DNA from 3 places in the Nonomuraea sp. B10E15 genome. Region 1 is predicted to be linked to each of the others. Evidence: riboswitches for the same ligand, from Rfam matches in the RefSeq annotation. Region 1 holds a riboswitch; each other region holds the start of a gene.

Region 1 (6,350 bases):
AGCTCGGTGAGCACGGTGACGAGCACGACGCGCGGCTCGGCCGCGTCGAGGTCCTGGCCGACCCGCCGCCTGATGCGGGCGCTGCTCTGCTCGTTGCCGCGCTCGAAGGCGGCCTCGACGAGCTGGCGCTTGGCGGGGAAGTAGTGCTGGACGCGGCCGGGCGAGATGCCGGCCTGGGCCGCCACCTCGCTCAGCGACACGGCGGCGAGGCCGCGGTCGGCGACGATCGCGAGGACGGCGTCGGCGATCTGCCTGCGCCGCTCCTCGTGCTGAGCTCCTGGTCCACGGGTGCGCCGGTGTGCCATGCCATCCCTCTTATCGATGTGATCACATCGGTTTGACCGGTTCAGTGTAGCCGGGTTACGGTCGTGCGCATGGCAGATCAATGCGATCACATTGGATTGGTGTGAGGGCGGTCCGGCTCGCCCGACTGCTGCCGCTGGCCGGCTCCCGCCGCCTGCTCGCCCTGGGAGTGCTCAGCGCGGGCGCGGCGGTGCTCGGACCGCTCAGCACGATCCCGCTCGGCCTGCTGATCGACCACGGCGGCGCGGCGCAGGTGATCGCGCTGCTGCTCGTGCTGCTGGGGCAGGAACTCTGCACGGCGCTGCGCGAACCGGCCGGAGCCGCCGTCGCCCGGCACGTCGACGGCGTGCTGCGCGCCAGGGTGCGCGCCGCCGCGACGGCCATGCCGCTGGCGCGCCTGGAGCACCCGCGGGTGCAGGCCGACGTGCGGCTGGCGCTGACCGGACACCGCGGGCGGACGGCGGGCACGGCGGCGGTGGCGCTGGCCGGCGAGGCGAGCAGGGCGACGTCGGCCCTGTTCGGCGCCGTGGTGCTGGCCGTGCACGTGTGGTGGATGGCCCCGGTCGCGCTGGCCCTGTCGATCGCGCAGAACCGGCGCATCACCGCGATGCTGGTCGGCCCCGGCGGTGCGGAGTCGCTGGCCGACAGCCCCGAGCAGGTCATGCGTCTGCGCCGGGCCGGCTACCTGGCCGAGCTCACCGGCGGTCCCGGCGCAGCCAAGGAGATCCGCGTCTTCGGCGTGGACGGTTTCCTCATCGGCCGCTACGTGGCGGCCATGCGCGAGTTCCTGACCCCGCAGGCGCGCGGGCGCCGCGCCGTCGTGCGCGGGTACGCGGCCGTGCTGGGGCTGCAACTGGCCGGGGCCGCCGCGACGTTCGGGACGCTGGCCTGGCTGACCGCCGCGGGCGCGCTGGGGGCCGCCGCCCTGGCGCAGAGCGTGCTGGCGGCCCTGCTGGTCTTCGCGTACGGTGCGGGCGGCCACCAGATGTTCGAGATCGCCCACGGGAGCAAGCCGTACGAGGCGACCCTGCGCCTGCTCCACCCCCCTCTCAGCGCCACGCCGGCGATCGCCGGGCCTGCCGACCGCGACGGCGAGGGGCCCGGGCTGGTCAGGGTGACGTTCGCCTACCCCGGCCGCGCGGAACCGGTGCTCAAGGAGCTCGACCTGCGGGTGCGGCCGGGGGAGCGGCTGGCCGTGGTCGGGCTGAACGGCGCGGGCAAGACCACCCTGGTCAAGCTGCTCACCGGCCTCTACACCCCCCAGAGCGGCACCGTCAGCGCCGCCGGGGACGCCGCCGTGGTCTTCCAGGACTTCGCCCGCCACCCGCTGCCGCTGCGCGACAACGTCCGCCTGGGCGCGCCCGCGTACGCGGGGACGGACGCCGACGTGCTCGCCGCGCTGGCCGCGGTCGACGCGCTCGACCTGCTGGAGGTGCTTCCCGGCGGGCTGGACACGCCGCTGTCGCGGTCGTTCACCGGGGGCCGTGACCTGTCCGGAGGGCAGTGGCAGAAGGTGGCGCTGGCCCGGGCCGTGTACGCGCTCGACGCGGGCCGGCGGATCCTGATCGTCGACGAGCCCACCGCCCATCTGGACGCGCGGGCCGAGCAGGAGGTGTTCGAGCGGCTGCTGGACCGCACGCGCGGGCGCACCCTGGTGCTCATCTCGCACCGGTTCGCCACCGTACGGCGGGCGGACCGGATCGTCGTCCTCGACGGCGGCGCCGTGGCCGAGCAGGGCGGTCATGCCGAACTGCTGGCTCTGGGCGGCCGTTACGCGCGCTGGCACCGCCTCCAGACCGCCCTGATCGCGCAGGCGGGCCGGTGACCGCGACCCTCCGTACGCTGCTGACCCTGGCCTGGCGCACCGACCGGCGGGCCTTCCTCGCCCTGGCCGCCTTCCTCGCCCTGGGCGCCGTCAGCCAGGGCCTGGTCGGCGTCTTCCTGCGGGCGCTCACCGACGCCGCCACCGCCGGCCACGGCGCGCAGGCGTCCCTGTGGGGCCTGGCCGCCGGGGCCGCGCTGGCCACCGGTGTGGCCCTCGGCCGCGCGGAGCTGGCGCTGATGGAGGAGCTGGCCGAACGCATGGGCCTGTCCGTGCAGGAGGAGATCCTCACCCTCACCTCGGGCGTGCCCACCATCGAGCACCTGGAGCGGCCCGCGTACCTGGACAAGCTGGCGATGTTGCGCGACGAGAGCCGCCAGCTGTACTTCGCGGTGTGGGCGCTCGCGCTGGTCGCCGAGCACGCCGTGCAGATCGGGCTCGGCGTCGTGCTGATGGCCGCCGTGCATCCGCTGGTGACGCTGCTGCTGGGCGGCGCCGTGCTGCCGTCGCTGCTGGTACGCGGCCGCGCGGCCCGCCACGTCGACGCGGCCACCGGGCGCACCGCCGAGACGGCCCGGCTGGAGCGGCACCTGTCCGAGTCCGTCACCACGCCGAGGACGGCCAAGGAGATCCGGATCAGCCGCGCCGCGCCCGCCCTGGAGGCGATGGCCGCGCACCGGTGGGAGGAGGTGTCGGCGGGGTTGTCGCGGGCCGGGGTCCGGGCCGCGCTGCTCACGTTCGCGGGGTCGGGCACGTTCCTGGCCGGGTACGTGTCGGCGCTCGGCTGCGCGGCCTGGCTGGCCGCCCAGGGACGGGCCACGGCGGGCGACGTGGTCCTGGTGGCCACGGTCGGGGTGCAGTTCGTCACCCAGGCCTCCCGGCTGGCCTTCCACCTCGGGTCGGTGGCCGCGGGCCTGCGCGCCGCCGCGCGGCTCGCCTGGCTCCGCGCCTACGCCCGCACCCACGACCCGGCCTTGGCGGAGTCCGGCGACGACGCACTCCGCGCCGGGACGAGGGCGCCCACGAGTGACCACGGCCGCGAACGCGTCGCCCGCGGGGCCGAGCCGCCTGAGAGCTTCGCGCGGGGCATCACGCTGCGGAACGTGACGTTCACCTACCCCGGCACCACCCGGCCGGTGCTGCGCGGGATCGACCTGAGCCTGCCCGCCGGCGCGACCGTCGCGCTGGTCGGGTCGCACGGCTCGGGCAAGACCACCATGGCCAAGCTGCTGTGCGGCCTCTACCAGCCCTCCGGCGGCGAGATCCTGCTGGACGACGTCCCGCTGCGGGACGTGCCGGCCGTGCGCTGGCGGCGCAGGATCAGCGCCGTGTTCCAGGACTGGGTGCCGTTCGAGCTCACCGCCGCCGAGACCGTCGGCATCGGCGACCTGCCCCGTATGGACGACCGCCCCGCCGTGGAGCAGGCGCTGGCGCGGGCCGGCGCCGCGGACGCGGTGTCCGATCTGCCCAGGGGCCTGGACACCGAGCTGGGCGACAGCTTCGAGGGCGGCGTGACGCTGTCCGGCGGGCAGTGGCAGAGCCTGGCCCTGGCGCGCGCGTCGATGCGGGAGGAGCCGCTGCTGCTCGTGCTGGACGAGCCGACCGCCTCCCTGGACGCTCCCGCCGAGAGCGCCGTCTTCGCCCGGTACGCGCAGGCCGCCCGCCGCCACCGCGCCGCCATCACCCTGCTCATCACCCACCGCTTCCCGACGGTGCGCATGGCCGACCTGATCGTGGTGCTGGACGGCGGGCGGATCGCCGAGCAGGGCGCTCACGGCGAGCTCATGGCCCGCCAGGGCCGCTACGCCGAGTTGCACGCCATCCAGCGGGCGGCGGCGGACGGTTAGGCCGCCGGCCGCCCGGGTGGCCGGCGGCGGAAACGCGAGCGAGCGCGCGTTCCGCACGGGATGCGCGCTCGCTCGCGGTGATCGGGGTCAGGCGGCGTACTCGGGGTAGCCGTAGCCGACGACCTGGGACTTCGGACGGGTCCGCTCCTCGACCTTGCCGTTGCCGGTGTTGCCTTCGATCGTGGAGATGGTGCCGTCGCCGTTGTCCTTCACGACGAAGCCGACGTGCTGGATGTCGGTGATCTTCTTGCCGCCGTCCCAGGAGAAGAACACCACGGCGCCGGGCTTGGCCTTGGTGCCGAAGCGGTCGTTGGCGGCGAACCACTTGGCGTGGGTGACGGTGTAGGCGTCCCAGCCGATCTGCGGGCGGGCGCCGGTCTGCTCGCCGACCCAGGAGACGAACATCGAGCACCAGGCGGCGTTCAGGTACGCGGCCCGGTTGCCGCCGTCGCGGGCGATGGTCTCGGCGGCGCGCTGCGAGTCGGCGTACCACTTCTGGTACGGGGTGCCGCCGCCGGCGGCGTTCTCGGAGGTGCCGACCTGGGACTTGGCGAAGTCCAGGACCTGGGAGGCGGTCACGTTGACCGTGGTCTCCTTGGCCGCGCGCTTCTTGGAGTCGGTCACCGGGGAGACGGCGGCCGGCTTGTCCGCGGGCGGGGTGTCGGCGTTGGCCGCGGCGACGTTGACGCCGAGGGCCGAGGCGAGGACGCTGGCGCCGAGCGCGGCGCAGGTGATGGTTCGCTTGGGGATTGCGGTAAGACGGAACGTGGCCATCGAGGGGGTAACTCCTTGCTTCCATGCCGCTTACCGGGTTAGCTGACGGGTTCGGGCGTGGAAGCTGCCCTACGGCACCGGAGTGCCGATTCACCCCAAAGGACTTGGGTCCCCGGTTCCGCGTGATGCGGATTCAGCGGTCACAGGACGATCCTGTGATCTATCGTGCGATGGTCAGACATAGCCGGACAAACCGGACGTATGCCGTAAGATGCCCCACAAGGTAATACATGAGGCAAGAGGATTACAACTGCATAAAGGCCCAGCTAGGCGAGTTGCCGGCGAGCGTCGGCCAGAAGCCCTGACATGGCAAGGGATTCGTCAAGGGGCATGATCGGGGATTCGGTCCTGCCCTCGGCCGTGGCGGCGCGGACCTCGCGGAGCTCACCGGCGTATCCGTTGTCGGCCGGATCGAGCACATGCTCTTCCGGCTCCATGGAAGGCCCGGTGAGGACGATCCGCTCCGGCGCCCAGAACGGCGCGTGGATGTCCGCCCGCATCCGCGTACCTACAACACAGGCCTGGTTCGGGTAATTCCCCAGCAAGGAGGTTTCCACGAAAGCCCGCCTGCCGCCGGGATAGAGCAACACCCCGCCCGCCTCCGCGTCAACCCCGCTCGGCGCCAGGGAGCCCGTCATGCGCAGGCCGGTGGGCATGCCCAGAAGCAGCTGGGCCAGGCCGAACGGGTAGACCCCCAGGTCGAGCAGCGAGCCCCCGCCCAGCTCCGGGGCCCACAGCCGGTGCGCCGGATCGTACGGCATGGCGAAGCCGAAACTGGCCTGCACCGACCGGATGTCGCCGAACCGCTCGTCGGCGGCGATGAGGCGGATCAGCGGGTTGAACCGCATCCACATGGCTTCCATCAGGAACACGCCCGCCTCGCGCGCCAGGCGTACCATCTTCTCCGCGTCGTCCACGGTCGCGGCCAGCGGCTTCTCGCACAACACGGCCTTGCCCGCGGCGATGGCGGCCTGCGCGACCCGCAGGTGCTCGGTATGCGGCGTCGCCACGTAGATCGCGTCCACCGCAGGGTCCGCGCACAACCGCTCATAGGAGCCGTACGCCGACTCCGCGCCCAGCGCGGACGCCAGGGCCTGCGCCCGCCGCAGATTCCTGGAGCCGACGGCGCCCACCCGCATCCCGGGCTCGGCCACGATCGCCGCTCCCACAGTCCGCGCTATGACGCCCGTCGCCGCGATGCCCCACGTGAAGTCCCGCACGCGGAAGATGCTAGACGCATCAGATCAAATTGAACGTGTCAGGATCGCCTCCGATGCGAAGGCCCCTGTTCAGCGCGCCGACGGCGGCCATGCTCTCCGGATCGAGGATGAAGTCGAACACGTCGACGTTCTCGGCGATCCGCGACGGCGTCACGGACTTGGGAATGACGACGTTGCCGAGCTGCAGGTGCCAGCGGAGCACGATCTGCGCGGGAGTCTTGCCGTGCTTGTCCGCCAGCACCGCGAGCGCCGGATCCTCGAGCAGCCCCTTGCCCTGGCCGAGCGGGCTCCACGCCTCGGTGAGGATGCCGTTGGCCTCGTGGAAGGCCCGCATCTCCCGCTGCTGGAAGTACGGGTGGAGCTCGATCTGGTTGATGGAGGGTG
Region 2 (6,350 bases), on a different contig from region 1:
GGCACACCAGCAGGACGGCGTTCCCGCCCCCGAATATCGGTGGGCGCTGCCGTCGGTGCTGCTCGGAGACGCCCGGGAAGGCGGGCGCGTGCGGCGCTCGACGCGCGACTGGATCGTCGACACCGTCATGTTCCTGCTGGCCTGCGGCCTGACGTTGCTGTCGCTGACGGAGATCCAGGACGAGCCGGCGCCACTGCTCATGATCGAGCAGGTCATAGGGGCGTTGTCGTGCGCGGCGGTGTGGCTGCGGCGCAGGTGGCCGGTCGGACTGGCCGTGGTGACGACGCTGCTCTCGTCCTACCTTGAGCTGCCCGGCGGGCCCTCGGTCGTGGCGCTGTTCACGGTGGCGGTGCACCGGCCGTTCAGAATCTCCGGGCCGCTCGCGCTCTTCTCCCTCCTCACGCTGGCGCCCTACGTCTGGCTGCGGCCGCAGAACGACCTCGATCGGGGCTGGACGGCGGCACTCGGGGTGACGATCGCGCTGACCGTGTTCGCGTGGGGCATCGTGGTCAGGGCCAGGCGGCAGGTCATCTGGTCGCTCAGGCAGCAGGCCGAGGTGGCCGCGGAAGAGGCCAGGCGGAGCGAACGCGAGCGCATCGCCAGGGAGATGCACGACGTGCTCGCCCACCGCATCTCGATGCTCAGCCTGCACGCGGGCGCGCTGGAGTTCCGCCCGGACGCGCCCACCGAGGAGATCGCCAGGGCGGCCGGCGCCATCAGGAACAACGCCCACCTGGCGCTGCAGGACCTGCGCGAGGTGATCGGCGTGCTGCGCGCCGCCAGGCCGGGCGAGCAGGGCGAAGAGGCCGAACCGGTGCCGGAGCGCCCGCAGCCCACGCTCGCCGACCTGCCCAAGCTGGCCGAGGAATGCCGTCAGGCGGGCATGGACGTGCGGCTGACCCTCGGGGTGGGGGACGCGCCGGAAGGGCTGGGCCGTAACCTCTACCGCATCGTCCAGGAGGCGCTCACCAACGCTCGCAAGCATGCGGGCGGCGCGCCGGTGGCCGTCACCGTGGCGGGCAGGCGGGACAAGGGAGTGTCGGTGGAGGTGCGCAATCCGCTGCGGGCCCGCCACGGCCTGCGCATCCCCGGCGCGGGCGCCGGGCTCATCGGGCTGACGGAACGCGCCGAGCTGGCGGGCGGCAGGCTGGAGCACGGCGCGACGCCGGAGGGCGAGTTCCTGGTACGCGCCTGGCTACCGTGGCCGGTGAAGACGACTCGGGAGGACGCATGACCACTCCGGCCGGCGAGCCGATCAGACTGCTGATCGTCGACGACGACGCGATGGTGCGGGCCGGGCTGTCGATGATCCTCGGCGGCGCCGGCGACATCGAGATCGTCGGCGAGGCGGGCGACGGCTCCGAGGTGCCGCCCATGGTGGCCGAGCACCGGCCCGACGTGGTGCTGATGGACATCCGCATGCCGGGCGTCGACGGGCTCACCGCCACCGAGGCGCTGCGCCGCGCCTCCGCGCCGCCCGAGGTGGTGGTGCTGACCACGTTCCACGCCGACGCGCAGGTGCTGCGCGCGCTGCGGGCGGGTGCGGCCGGCTTCCTGCTGAAGGACATCGCGCCGGGCGACCTGGTCCAGGCGATCAGGAAGGTGGCCGAGGGCGAGCCGATCCTGTCGCCGGCGGTCACCCGGCAGCTCATCACGCACGTGTCCGACGGCGGGGCGGACGATCGCACCGAACGCGCCAGGAAGCTGCTCGGCCGGCTCAGCGAGCGGGAGCGGGAGGTGGCGACGGCTGTCGGCCAGGGCAAGTCGAACGCCGACATCGGGCGCGAGTTGTTCATGAGCGTGCCCACGGTCAAGGCCCACGTCTCGCGGATCCTGACCAAGCTCGACCTCAACAACCGGGTCCAGGTCGCGCTGCTGGTCTACGACGCGGGCTCGTAGCCGGGGCACCGCGCCGGCAGGTCCCGATCACGGCGCGGCGAGCCGCCGGACCGGGCCTGTGCTCCGAGGGCCGGGCTCGGACGGGCCGGGGCGCTGGAATCCCAGCTTTTCGCGCCGGGTGGCGGCGACCCGGACAAGTGCGCGCCCGCCGGGCCTGCCGCAGCGCCGCGGGGCGCCGGGCCGAGGCGACCCTCCGAGGTCACGAGCGGCGGTGCGAGACCGTTCCGCCATGGTCGGCCTCCCTGGTGGACGCCCGTACCGGCGTGGCCGATCCGTCCCCACCAAGCGCTTGCCCAAAGCGGAGTGGCCGTTACGGTCAGGTACGCGGCAGCCGTACCCTTGTCTGAAAGGGCATGTCACGAAGGGACAAGTGGGATGAGTTCAGCGGGTGAAGGCCTGTCTCGCCCGCTTCCCGAGCAGGTGCGGCTCAATGTCGTCGACTTGGCGTCTCAAGTCCTCGGCACGATGCCCGGTGCCGCCATTCCGCCGCCGCTGCGGGGCATCGCCAAGTTCGACCCGCGTAAGCGGGCCAAGCTGGGCGGCGCCCCCATCGCGGCGCAGCTGGAGAACGACAAGAAGTTCCGCGAGCTGGTCGCCGAGTCGGTGACCGCGGGCTGGCCCGAGCTGGTCGCCGCTCTCGCCGAGGGCAACGTGCCGCCCGCCGCCGACCCCGTGCTGGTGGCCGCGGCCGCCTATCTCACCCGCCCGCCCGGCTGGGCGGAGATGATCGAGGCCGCCCGCTCCGACCTGGAGCAGTCGCTCGCGGCCGCCGAGGACTCCGAGCGCGAGGAGGCCGTCGCCCGGTTGCGCGAGCAGCTCGCCGCGCAGAAGAGCGGCGCCAAGGAGGAGGCGGAACGCCTGCGCGAGCAGGTCAGGGCCGCCCGCGCGGAGAACTCCGACCTGCGCCGCAGGCTTCACGACGCCCGCGAGCGGGCCAAGGCCGCGGCGCGCAGGGCCGAGGAGATGGAGCGGGCGGCCGAGGAGGCCAGGACGGCCGCCTCGGCCGCGGGCAGCGCGGGGGAGTCCGAGCTGCGGCGGCTGCGCGAACGGCTGTCCGACGTGGAGAAGCAGCTCGAAGCCTCGCGCCGGGCCGCGCGCGAGGGCAGGAGCATCGAGGACGCCCGCATCAGGGTGCTGCTCGACGCGCTGCAGGACGCGTCCGCCGGGCTGCGCAGGGAGCTGGCCCTGCCCACCACGATCAGCCGGCCGGCCGATTCTGTCGCCGCGGTCACCGGCGAACGGCCGGGTGTGCGCGTGCCCGCGCGGGCGCTGGCCGATGACGACCCGCAGCTTCTCGACCAGCTCCTCGCGCTGCCGCAGATCCACCTGATCATCGACGGCTACAACGTCACCAAGACCGGCTACGGCACGCTCACCCTCGCCGACCAGCGCAACCGGCTGATGACCGGGCTGGGCGGGCTGGTGGCGCAGACGAGGGTCGAGGTGACCGCGGTGTTCGACGGTGCGGAGCTCAACGCCCCTGTGCAGGTCGTGGCGCCGCGCGGCGTGAGGGTGCTGTTCAGCGCGCCCGGGGAGATCGCCGACGACCTGATCCGCCAGCTCGTCCGCGCCGAGCCGCCCGGTCGCGCCATAGCCGTGGTGTCGTCGGACCGGGAGGTGGCCGAGTCCGTCAGGCGGATGGGAGCCAGACCCGTTCCCTCTGGCTTGCTGCTGCGCCGCCTGGGCCGGGCTTAAGTTACGAATTGGTATGTTCGGGTGAGACCTCACCCGCCACTTCTGTACTATTTCGCCCCAGTAAAGATCCCCTGGGAGGCGACGCAGTGAGGTTTGGCCGGGTGCCGGTGGCCGTGGGTCTCGCGTTCGGGCTTGTGGTGTCTCCCATGGGGGCGGCGCTCGCTGATCCGAAGCCGACCATCGGGCAGGCCAAGGCCAAGCTCGACAAGCTCAACGACAAGGCCGACAAGGTCGTCGACCGCTACAACACGGCGACCGAGCGCTACAAGAAGGCCAAGGGCACCTACGCGAAGCTGAACAAGAGCTACAAGCGCAAACTCCGTACGGTCGCCGACCTGCGCACCCAGATCGCCGACATGGCCGCCACCGTCTATCGGGCCGGCGGCTACGCCACCACCATGCCGGGGCTGGTCAGCGCCGACAACCCGCAGGGACGGCTGGCCGGGATGGCGCTGGCCGGGCAGATGGCCAAGGAACGCTCGGAGAAGCTGGCGGCGTTCGACCGGGAGAACCGCGGGCTGAAGAAGGAACGTGACAAGGCGCAGGGTGCCCTGCGGTCGGCCGACGAGGTCCGCGGCGAGGTCGAGAAGGAGCGCAAGGAGATCCTCGGCCTGATCGCCAAGCAGAAGAAGCTCCTGAAGAAGCTGGGCGCCTACAAGACCGGTGACCCGAACAGCACCGGCATCGCGTACACGGGACCGGCGTCGGGGAACGCCGCAGCGGTGCTGCGGTTCGCGTTCGCGCAGGTCGGCAAGCCGTACGTGTTCGGCGGGACAGGGCCGGGCGGCTACGACTGCTCGGGGCTGACGCAGGCGTCATGGCGGGCCGCGGGCGTGTCCTTGCCGAGGACGACGTGGGCGCAGTGGGCGTGGGGCGCCAGCCGCAAGGTGTCGCTGAACGCGCTCCAGCCCGGTGATCTCATCTTCAGCGAGGGTCTGGGGCACGTCAGCATCTATGCGGGCAACGGGAAGATCGTCCATGCGCCGCAGACGGGCGACGTGGTCAAGGTCGTCAGCCTCTCCGCCTACGGCCGCAGCCTCGTGGGCGCCGTCCGCCCATAATTCCGTCCCCTCCTTCTACGACGCACCATCGTTGCCGTCGTGCGGGCGGTCCGCGATCACGTTCCGCATCCTCCTGATCACCTTAGGTCGAGATCATACGAGGCGGAATGTGACAAACGCGACATCTGACCCCTGACAAGACGGATGTTTCGCGAATGTGAGCAGGGTCACTTTTTGGTAACGACGCCCCCTGTTCCAACAGGGGTTCGGGAGTTTACTGAGGCCTGAGTCGATCTTTACAGCCTGACTCGGCTTTTGCTGATCCTTGACCGTTCCGCGTAGCTTCTGGCGTCGTCGCGGTGCACAAGCCATGGCGCCGTGAACCCGCATCGGTCCCTCCCGGTGTGAAGACAGATGAAGATCCGCTGGTCATCGCCGCGACATCCCCATGACACGGGCGATGACCTGCCGAATCCGTGCAGTCAGGAGGCACGGAACCGGGGACCCAGCGATCCCAGTTCCCCAGGGATCAGGGGTGAATCGGCGCGCCATCGCGCCGTAGGGCGACTTCCAGGCCCGAATCCGACAGCTAACCCGGTAGGCGTTCGTGGAAGACCCAAGGAGAAATCCTGTCTACCTCCCTGCACAACCCCCGTCTGTCCCGCCTTGCCCTGCCTGGCGTCGTGCTCACGATGACCGTGACGGCCGGAGGCCTGGTCCTCCACGCCCCCACGGCTCAGGCGGCGACGAGGAGCGACACGGCCGGCGTCTCCTCGGTGAGGGCGGCCACCGCCGCCACCACCGCGAAGTCGGCCAAGGCCGCTCGCAAGCGGGCAAAGACCGCTCGGCAGAAGGTGAAGGCCGGCAAGGCCATCGCCGTGGCCAAGAACCAGATCGGTGACCCGTATCGTTACGGCGCCACAGGCCCTGGTTCGTTCGACTGCTCCGGCCTCGTCCAGTACGCCTGGAAGAAGGCCGGGGTGAAACTCCCGCGCGTGGCGAGCAGCCAGTTCGCCGGCATCAGGAACAAGGTCTCCTGGCGCAACCTCAAGCCCGGGGACCTCATGTTCTTCAACGGGCTCGGCCACGTGGGCATGTACGTCGGCAAGGGCAAGATGATCCATTCGCCGCGGACAGGCGAACGGGTGCGCATCGACAAGCTGGGCGGATGGCGCAAGTCGTCGTTCGTCGGCGCGGTCCGTCCCGGCCTCTGATGAGGCCCCGCCCGGGCCCGGGAGACCTTCCGGAGCCCGGGCGGGCTCCCGTGGCAGCCCGTCCTCACGCTCGTCGGCGGCCCCTCGTAGAGGGCCGGCCCTGATCGGGCCCACTACGATCGGCAGCGTGTCCGAGCAGGTGAGCCGACGAGCCGCGCTGGCCGCGCTCCTCCTCCTCGGCCTCGCCGCCGACGCGCCCGCCCCCGGATCGCCCGTCTTCCCCGCGCACGCCCGTGACCTGTGGCCGGACGGCCAGGTCACCGCCCGCGGGGCACGTTCCCTCGTCACCGGCCACCGCGCCGCACCCGGCACGCTCAGCGAACTCGCCCGCCGCGCCGATTCGGCGGGGCTGCGGGTCACGGCCGTGCTCGGCCGCCCGGTGCGGCCCGTGGTCATCGTTCCCGGCTCCGCGCAGGACGCGGCCCGGCTGGCCGGCGTGGAGCGCCTCGACGGGCTGGCGGCGGTGGCCGACGGCGGGCGGGTGATCGTCGTCCCCGAGTCGTTCGGCAGGCTCACCTCCACCGGCAAGGACGTCGTCCTC
Region 3 (6,350 bases), on a different contig from region 1:
CGGCCGTCGACGGCCTCGACGATCTGCAGCAGCGTGATCTCGGCGGCGGGCCGCGCCAGCCGGAAGCCTCCCCTCGGGCCGGTGGACGCGGCCAGCAGCCCGGCCTTGACCAGCTCCTTGAGCTGCTTGGTGAGGTAGGCCGCCGGGAGGTCGTAGTGGAGCGCGAGCTGCGCCGCCGACGCGCTGGCGCCCGGCTCGAGCTGGGCCAGCGTGGTCGCGCAGTGCAGAACCCACTCGGTGCTCACGGGCAGCTTCACGCTCCGATTCTATCGCAGCTATTATGGATCTGTTTAGTCCATGATTGAAGGGATCATCATGCGGATCGCAGTCGCCGGCGCGACCGGGAACATCGGGGCGCTCACCGTCGCGGCCCTTGAACGCGACGGCCACGAGGTCGTGCGCATCAGCCGTTCGCTCGGCGTGGACCTGGCGACCGGCGTCGGGCTCGACGACGCCCTGGCCGGTGCGGAGGCGGTCGTCGACGCCATCAACGCGCCGGCGGCCGGCCCGGAGGAGACGGTGGCGTTCTTCGGCGCCACCACGCGCAACCTGCTGGCCGCCGAGGAGCGGGCGGGGGTGCGCCACCACGTCCTGCTGTCGATCGTCGGGATCCATCGCGTCGAGGGCAACGCCCACTACGCCGGCAAGCGGGAGCAGGAGCGCCTCGTGGCCGCCGGGCCGGTGCCGTGGACGATCGTGCCGGTCACGCAGTTCCACGACTTCGCCGAAATGGTGGCGGGCTGGACGGAGCAGGACGGCGTCGCCACGATCGCGCCGCTGCTCGTGCAGCCGATCGCGCCCGCCGAGGTGGCCGGCGTCCTCGCCGAGCTCGCGACCGGGGAGCCTCGGGGGCGGTACGCCGACGTCGCGGGCCCCGAGCCGCAGGACCTGGTGGACATGGCCCGGCGCACCCACGAGGCGCGGGGCCGTACGGTGCGGCTCGTGCCGACGTGGTCGGGAATCTTCGGCCCGGCGATGGCGGGCGACGTGCTGCTGCCCGGCGAGGGCGCGCGCATCGCGCCGACCACGTTCGACGACTGGCTCGCCGGGCAACGGTAGGCGGAGAGCCCCGGCGCCGGAAGGCGGTACGCCCGCCCGCTCACGTCACAGGAGTATCACGGGCCCCGTTCCGGCGGGACCCGCGTACGGTGCCGGAAAAACTTTGCCAAAGCCCTGGAACGCCTGCGAGAGCGGCGATCCAGGGCTTTACTATGGCAAACGACATTGCCTGGGGATTTGTACCACTTGCAGCGTTTATGGGGCGTTATATACCTTCTTGGGATTACGGCATACGGCACAGGCGAACGCTTGCCGAACCGTTTGCCGCGACGTTGACAGGCCGAATCCGCACAGCGCGGAGCCGGGGACCCACCTTTCCGGGGTGAATCGCACGCCAGCCGAGGGCTGCGCGCGTAGGGCACTTCCAAGCCCGAACCCGTCAGCTAACCCGGTAGGCACATGGAAGCAAGGAGTCGATCCCCCCCATGCGCGAACTCACGCGACGTCTCACCCTGTCCGCCGCCGGCGCCCTGCTGGCCGGGACCACCGCCATCGCGGGCGCGAACCTGCCCGCGCACGCGTCGCCCGTCGAGCCGGGCTCGGCCCAGGCGGCCGAGCAGCGCACGCTCACCTACGGCCAGGACGTGTCCAACCACCAGCCGCTGCACGACTGGGCCGCCAGCCCCGCGCAGTTCGGCATCATCAAGGCCACCGAGGGCACCGACTTCCGCGACGCCGCCTTCGCCAGGCACTGGAGCGAGCTGGGCAAGAAGGGCATCGTGCGCGGGGCGTACCACTACGCACACCCCGGCAACGACCCCATCGCCGAGGCCGAGCACTTCCTGTCCATGGTGAACTCCCAGCCCTCCAAGCCCGGCGACCTGCTGGTGCTGGACCTGGAGACCACCGACGGCAAGTCCGTCGAGGAGGTCAACGCCTGGGCCAAGGCGTGGCTGTCGCACGTGAAGGCCGAGACCGGGGTCACCCCGATGTTCTACAGCGGCTGGAACTTCGCCGACACCTACGGCAAGGGCCTGGCCGAGTACCCGCTGTGGGTGGCCCACTACAGCAAGCCGAAGGGCACGGTGACGCCGCCCGCCGACTGGAAGACCTGGACCATCCACCAGTACTCCGACTCCCCCATCGACCAGAACGTCTCGGCGCTCTCCCCCGACGAGCTGCGCGCCCTGGGCCGCACGTCCGCCTGACCGGGTCCGGGCGGGCGGGAACCTCCGCGGAGGCTCCCGCCCGCCCGCCGCGGGTCAGGCCCCGTACGGGTCCTGACCCGCGCGGATGCGAGCCGCCATCGTCTTGAGCGCCTCCAGCGCGGTCAGGTACGTCAGCGGGCCGAAGGACACGCGGGCGACGCCGAGGGAGGCCAGCCTGCCCAGGTCCATGCCGGGCATGCAGGCGACGTTGACCGGCCCGGGGACGGCCTTGACGAGGTCGCCGACCACCTCTTCCGACGGGGCCATCATGGGGTAGACGCAGTCGGCGCCGGCCTCAAGGTAACGGCGCCCGCGCTCGGCGACCTCCTCGGTCGAGGTGGAGCCGGTCAGGAACACGTCGACCCGCGCGTTGATCACCAGGTCGGGGCCCGCCTCGCGGAGGGCGGCGATGCGCGCGGCCTGCGCGTCGGCGTCGACCAGTCCCCCGGCCCGGTGGTCGGTGTCCTCGATGTTGAATCCGGCCGCGCCGATGGCGGTCAGCCGCTCGACGAGCTCGCCGGGCGGCAGGCCGTAGCCGGCTTCCGCGTCGACGCTCACCGGCACGTCCACGGCCCTGATGATCCTGGCGGCGATGTCGAACATCTCGCCGACGGGTGCGCCCTCGTGGTCGTCGCGTCCCAGCAGGGCGGCGATGGACGCGCTGGCGGTCGCCAGGGCGGGATAGCCGGCCTCGGCCACGACGGTGGCGCTGCCCGCGTCCCACACGTTGGGCAGGATCAGCGGGTCGCCGGGCTTGTGCAGGTCGCGCAGGAGAGCCGTGCGGGTCTTCGGCATGGTCATTCCTTGCCTGTGAGGGTCATGTCCCTCTCTTGACGCCTGCGACCTTCGCTTCGTGACACCTTCACGGTGTGATCGCCGACACAGCAGGACACCAGCCGGACGGCTCGACGGCGCGTCAGCGCTCGCCCGTCCCGGCCGGCGACCGTTCCAGGGCGGAGTGCCTGCGGCTGTAGGCGAAGTAGATGACCAGCCCGATCAGGAACCAGACGGCGAAGCGCAGCCACGTCACCGGGTCCAGGAACGTGATCAGCCAGATCGAGAAGACCACCCCGACGGCGGGCACGACCGGCATCCCGGGGGTGCGGAACTCGCGGTGCAGCCCGGGCTGCCGGTAGCGGAGCACGATCACGGCCAGGCACACGACCACGAACGCCAGCAGGATGCCGATGTTCGTCAGCTCGGCGGCCTCCCGGATCGGCAGGAACCCGGCGATCACCGCGGAGGCGGCGCCCACGATCCAGGTGACGCGCGAGGGCACCCGCCGTACCGGGTGCACCTTGGCGAACCACTGCGGCAGCAGCCCGTCGCGGCTCATCGAGAACCACACGCGGGTGACGCCGAGCATGAACGTGAACATCACGGTGAGGATGCCGATGATGGCTCCCACCGCGATCACGGACGCCAGCCCGGAGAGGCCGACCGAGGCGAACGCCGAGGAGAAGCCGCTCTCGGGGTCGATCTCCCGGTAGTTCTGCATGCCGGTCAGCACGAGCGTGGCCAGCACGTACAGCACCATGGCGATGATGAGGGAGTAGATGATCGCCTTGGGCATGTGCCGCCGCGCGTCGCGTGACTCCTCGGCCGCGGTGCTCATCGCGTCGTAGCCGAACACGGCGAAGAACACGGTGGCGGCCCCGGTGATGGCCCCGCCGATCCCGTACGGGAAGAAGGGGTGGTAGTTGGCGGTGTTGATGTGGAAGAAGCCGACCACGATGACGAGCAGCACGACGGCGACCTTCACCCCCACCACGAACGTCTCGAACCGGGCGGCGCTGCGGATGCCGAGGTTCAGCAGGAAGGCGATGAACAGGCAGAGCAGCACCGCGAACAGGTCCACGACCCGCCCCTCCCCGGTGCCGGGAGCGCCGAGCATCCAGGGGGGCAGCTCGAACCCCAGCTGCTGCACGAGGAAGCCGAAGTAGCCGGAGATGCCGATGGCGACGACCGCGACGATCGCGGTGTACTCCAGCAGCAGGTCCCAGCCGATGAACCAGCCGACGATCTCCCCCAGCACGGCGTACCCGTAGGTGTAGGCGGACCCGGCCTTCGGGATCATTCCGGCGAACTCGGCGTACGACATCGCGGCGGCGGCGCTGGCGACGCCCGCGATGAGGAACGACACCAGCACGGCGGGTCCCGCGGTCTCGTTGGCGACCGCGCCGGCCAGCGCGAAGATGCCCGCGCCGATGATGCCGCCCACGCCGATGGCCGTGAGCTGCCACAACCCCAGCGTTCTGGCGAGCTCCCCCTCGTGCTCGGTGGCGATCTGCTCCACCGGCTTGCGCCTGAAGACGCCTCGCGACGTGACCATGACGCCCCCCAAGCGATCGTGTTCCCCGTCGATCCGCCTTCCCACCTGCGGCGTCAAGTAAGCTCACGCGCTGGGCAAGAGCGCGGGGGCGGCATCCGGCAGGGGATGCCGCCCTTTTCACGGCTCAGGGCATCTTGTACTCCGCCGCCCTGCCGCAGTAGCTGGTGCCGAACGGGGAGTTGCTGTAGCGGCACACCTGCACGACCACGCGGTCGATGGAGGTGACTCCGGTCGGGTCGGACAGGCCGATCGAGACCTCCGCGGTCTCGTCGTCCGCCTTCGCCTCCCCGGAGTCGACGACGGTGGCGCCGTTGTAGGCGGTGTAGGTGGCGCGGGAGTGCATCTCGTCGGGGGCGCAGATCGACGAGCCGGCGCTGTCCGACACGGTGCCCTTGACCCGGACCGTGGGCCGGATGACGGGCCCTTCGACCCACTCCAGCGTGCCCTCGGTGACGCCGTAGCGGCACTGGTCGCCGGAGTCGGCGGAGAATTCCACCGTCGCCTGGGCCGCCGCGGGCTGCGCCGTGAGCAGCACCGCGATGGCAGTGACGGCGAGCCCGGCCCATAAGCGTGAACGCATGACATCGGCCTTCCGTTGATGGGGTGCTTACGGCCCTCCATCGTCGATCACCAGTCCGCGATGTTCCAGCGCCGCCGGGCATTCCTGCGCGCAGTTGCAGTGGATACCCGCCGGAAGCGGCGCCGCCCCCGCATGAGGTCCCGTCACACCAGGACGACCAGCTGCACGGCGACCACGACGTCCACGACGCCGCACCACTCGGCGAACGAACGCGCCACGGTCCTGTTCCGCCACAGGTGGACGAAGTCCCACACGCCGTGCAGCAACCAGCCGGCCGCGATCACGTAGCGGCCCAGGTCGGGGTCGGCGACCAGCCCGGTCAGCGCGAGCGCCGTGAACACCGCCCAGCCCAGCGCCTGCAGCCGGAACTCGCCGGTCCGTCGCAGGTGGCCGTCGAGCGCGCCCCACACCAGCACGACCAGGGCGATCGACACGTAGACGGTGGAGATCGCGACCACGTCCAGCATCCGCAGCCCGACGACGGAGACGACCCCCGCGCCGAGCAGCGGCCACGTGAGCGCACGCCTTCCCAGCTTGGCGACGACCAGGTACAGCAGCGGCAGCAGGGGCAGCACCTGCGCGAAGACGCCCACAGCGCCCGCACCCGTGCCCTCACCCCCGCCACTCGACGGCAGGGCGGTCATGGCCAGGGCGAGCGCCGTGGGCCAGCGGTTCGCCAGGAAACGAGCCCAGTGCGTGCGAGTCCTGCGGTCCGTGTCGGGCTCCTCATGCCCGGCGCTCCGTGCCGCCGTCTCGTCCGTGAGGTGCGAGTTCGCCATGACGCGGTTCCTTCCTGATAGGGGGGCGGGGTATCCGTCCCACGTTCAGCCTGGCCGAGCGGGATCGCCCGCGACAGGGCCGGAACCGCACGTGCAGGCCTCGATGTGTCACCCGGTCTGATGACATCTGTCATGCGGCGGCCGGGACCCGCACTGCTGCGAGAATGGCCGCGTGCGCGACCTGCCGGCCGATACGGGGCTGCGGAGCTTCCGCCGCTTCACGTGGTGGACCCTGATCCTCCTCACCGGCTCCCTCCTGATCTTCAGCAGCGGGCCGTGGATCCTGGATCCGGGTGTGCCCGCGGCGGCCAGGCCGCCCGCCGCGGGCGGGCTGGCCGTCACCGCCGTGGCCGCCGCGGTCCTGTTCGGCCGCCGCCTGAGCGGCGATCCCGGCGGGTCACCGGGCCGCGTGCCCGCGGTGTGGCTGGCCGCGGGCTGCGCGGGCGCGACCG

The links. Region 1 has a riboswitch for cyclic di-AMP ahead of ABGB14_RS30490 (CHAP domain-containing protein). Riboswitches for the same ligand answer to the same signal wherever they lie in the genome.
Region 2: it holds a riboswitch for cyclic di-AMP, as region 1 does, so the genes downstream of both, ABGB14_RS06565 (C40 family peptidase) here and ABGB14_RS30490 (CHAP domain-containing protein) in region 1, are expected to answer to the same signal.
Region 3: it holds a riboswitch for cyclic di-AMP, as region 1 does, so the genes downstream of both, ABGB14_RS45230 (GH25 family lysozyme) here and ABGB14_RS30490 (CHAP domain-containing protein) in region 1, are expected to answer to the same signal.

Annotation. Positions count from the first base shown of each region.
Region 1 is NZ_JBDPMB010000013.1:3,209-9,558, forward strand. It holds gene ABGB14_RS30475 (TetR/AcrR family transcriptional regulator) at 1-305, opposite strand, end outside; gene ABGB14_RS30480 (ABC transporter ATP-binding protein) at 407-2,128, shown strand; gene ABGB14_RS30485 (ABC transporter ATP-binding protein) at 2,125-3,972, shown strand; gene ABGB14_RS30490 (CHAP domain-containing protein) at 4,060-4,746, opposite strand; cyclic di-AMP (ydaO/yuaA leader) riboswitch at 4,759-4,895, opposite strand; gene ABGB14_RS30495 (Gfo/Idh/MocA family oxidoreductase) at 5,013-5,966, opposite strand; gene ABGB14_RS30500 (aldo/keto reductase) at 5,986-6,350, opposite strand, start outside.
Region 2 is NZ_JBDPMB010000001.1:1,419,665-1,426,014, forward strand. It holds gene ABGB14_RS06545 (histidine kinase) at 1-1,234, shown strand, start outside; gene ABGB14_RS06550 (response regulator transcription factor) at 1,231-1,899, shown strand; gene ABGB14_RS06555 (NYN domain-containing protein) at 2,341-3,594, shown strand; gene ABGB14_RS06560 (C40 family peptidase) at 3,681-4,655, shown strand; cyclic di-AMP (ydaO/yuaA leader) riboswitch at 5,052-5,214, shown strand; gene ABGB14_RS06565 (C40 family peptidase) at 5,288-5,809, shown strand; gene ABGB14_RS06570 (hypothetical protein) at 5,937-6,350, shown strand, end outside.
Region 3 is NZ_JBDPMB010000031.1:8,346-14,695, forward strand. It holds gene ABGB14_RS45220 (Rrf2 family transcriptional regulator) at 1-257, opposite strand, end outside; gene ABGB14_RS45225 (SDR family oxidoreductase) at 316-1,059, shown strand; cyclic di-AMP (ydaO/yuaA leader) riboswitch at 1,328-1,471, shown strand; gene ABGB14_RS45230 (GH25 family lysozyme) at 1,485-2,207, shown strand; gene ABGB14_RS45235 (isocitrate lyase/phosphoenolpyruvate mutase family protein) at 2,262-3,002, opposite strand; gene ABGB14_RS45240 (amino acid permease) at 3,124-4,539, opposite strand; gene ABGB14_RS45245 (hypothetical protein) at 4,664-5,119, opposite strand; gene ABGB14_RS45250 (hypothetical protein) at 5,263-5,898, opposite strand; gene ABGB14_RS45255 (histidine kinase) at 6,071-6,350, shown strand, end outside.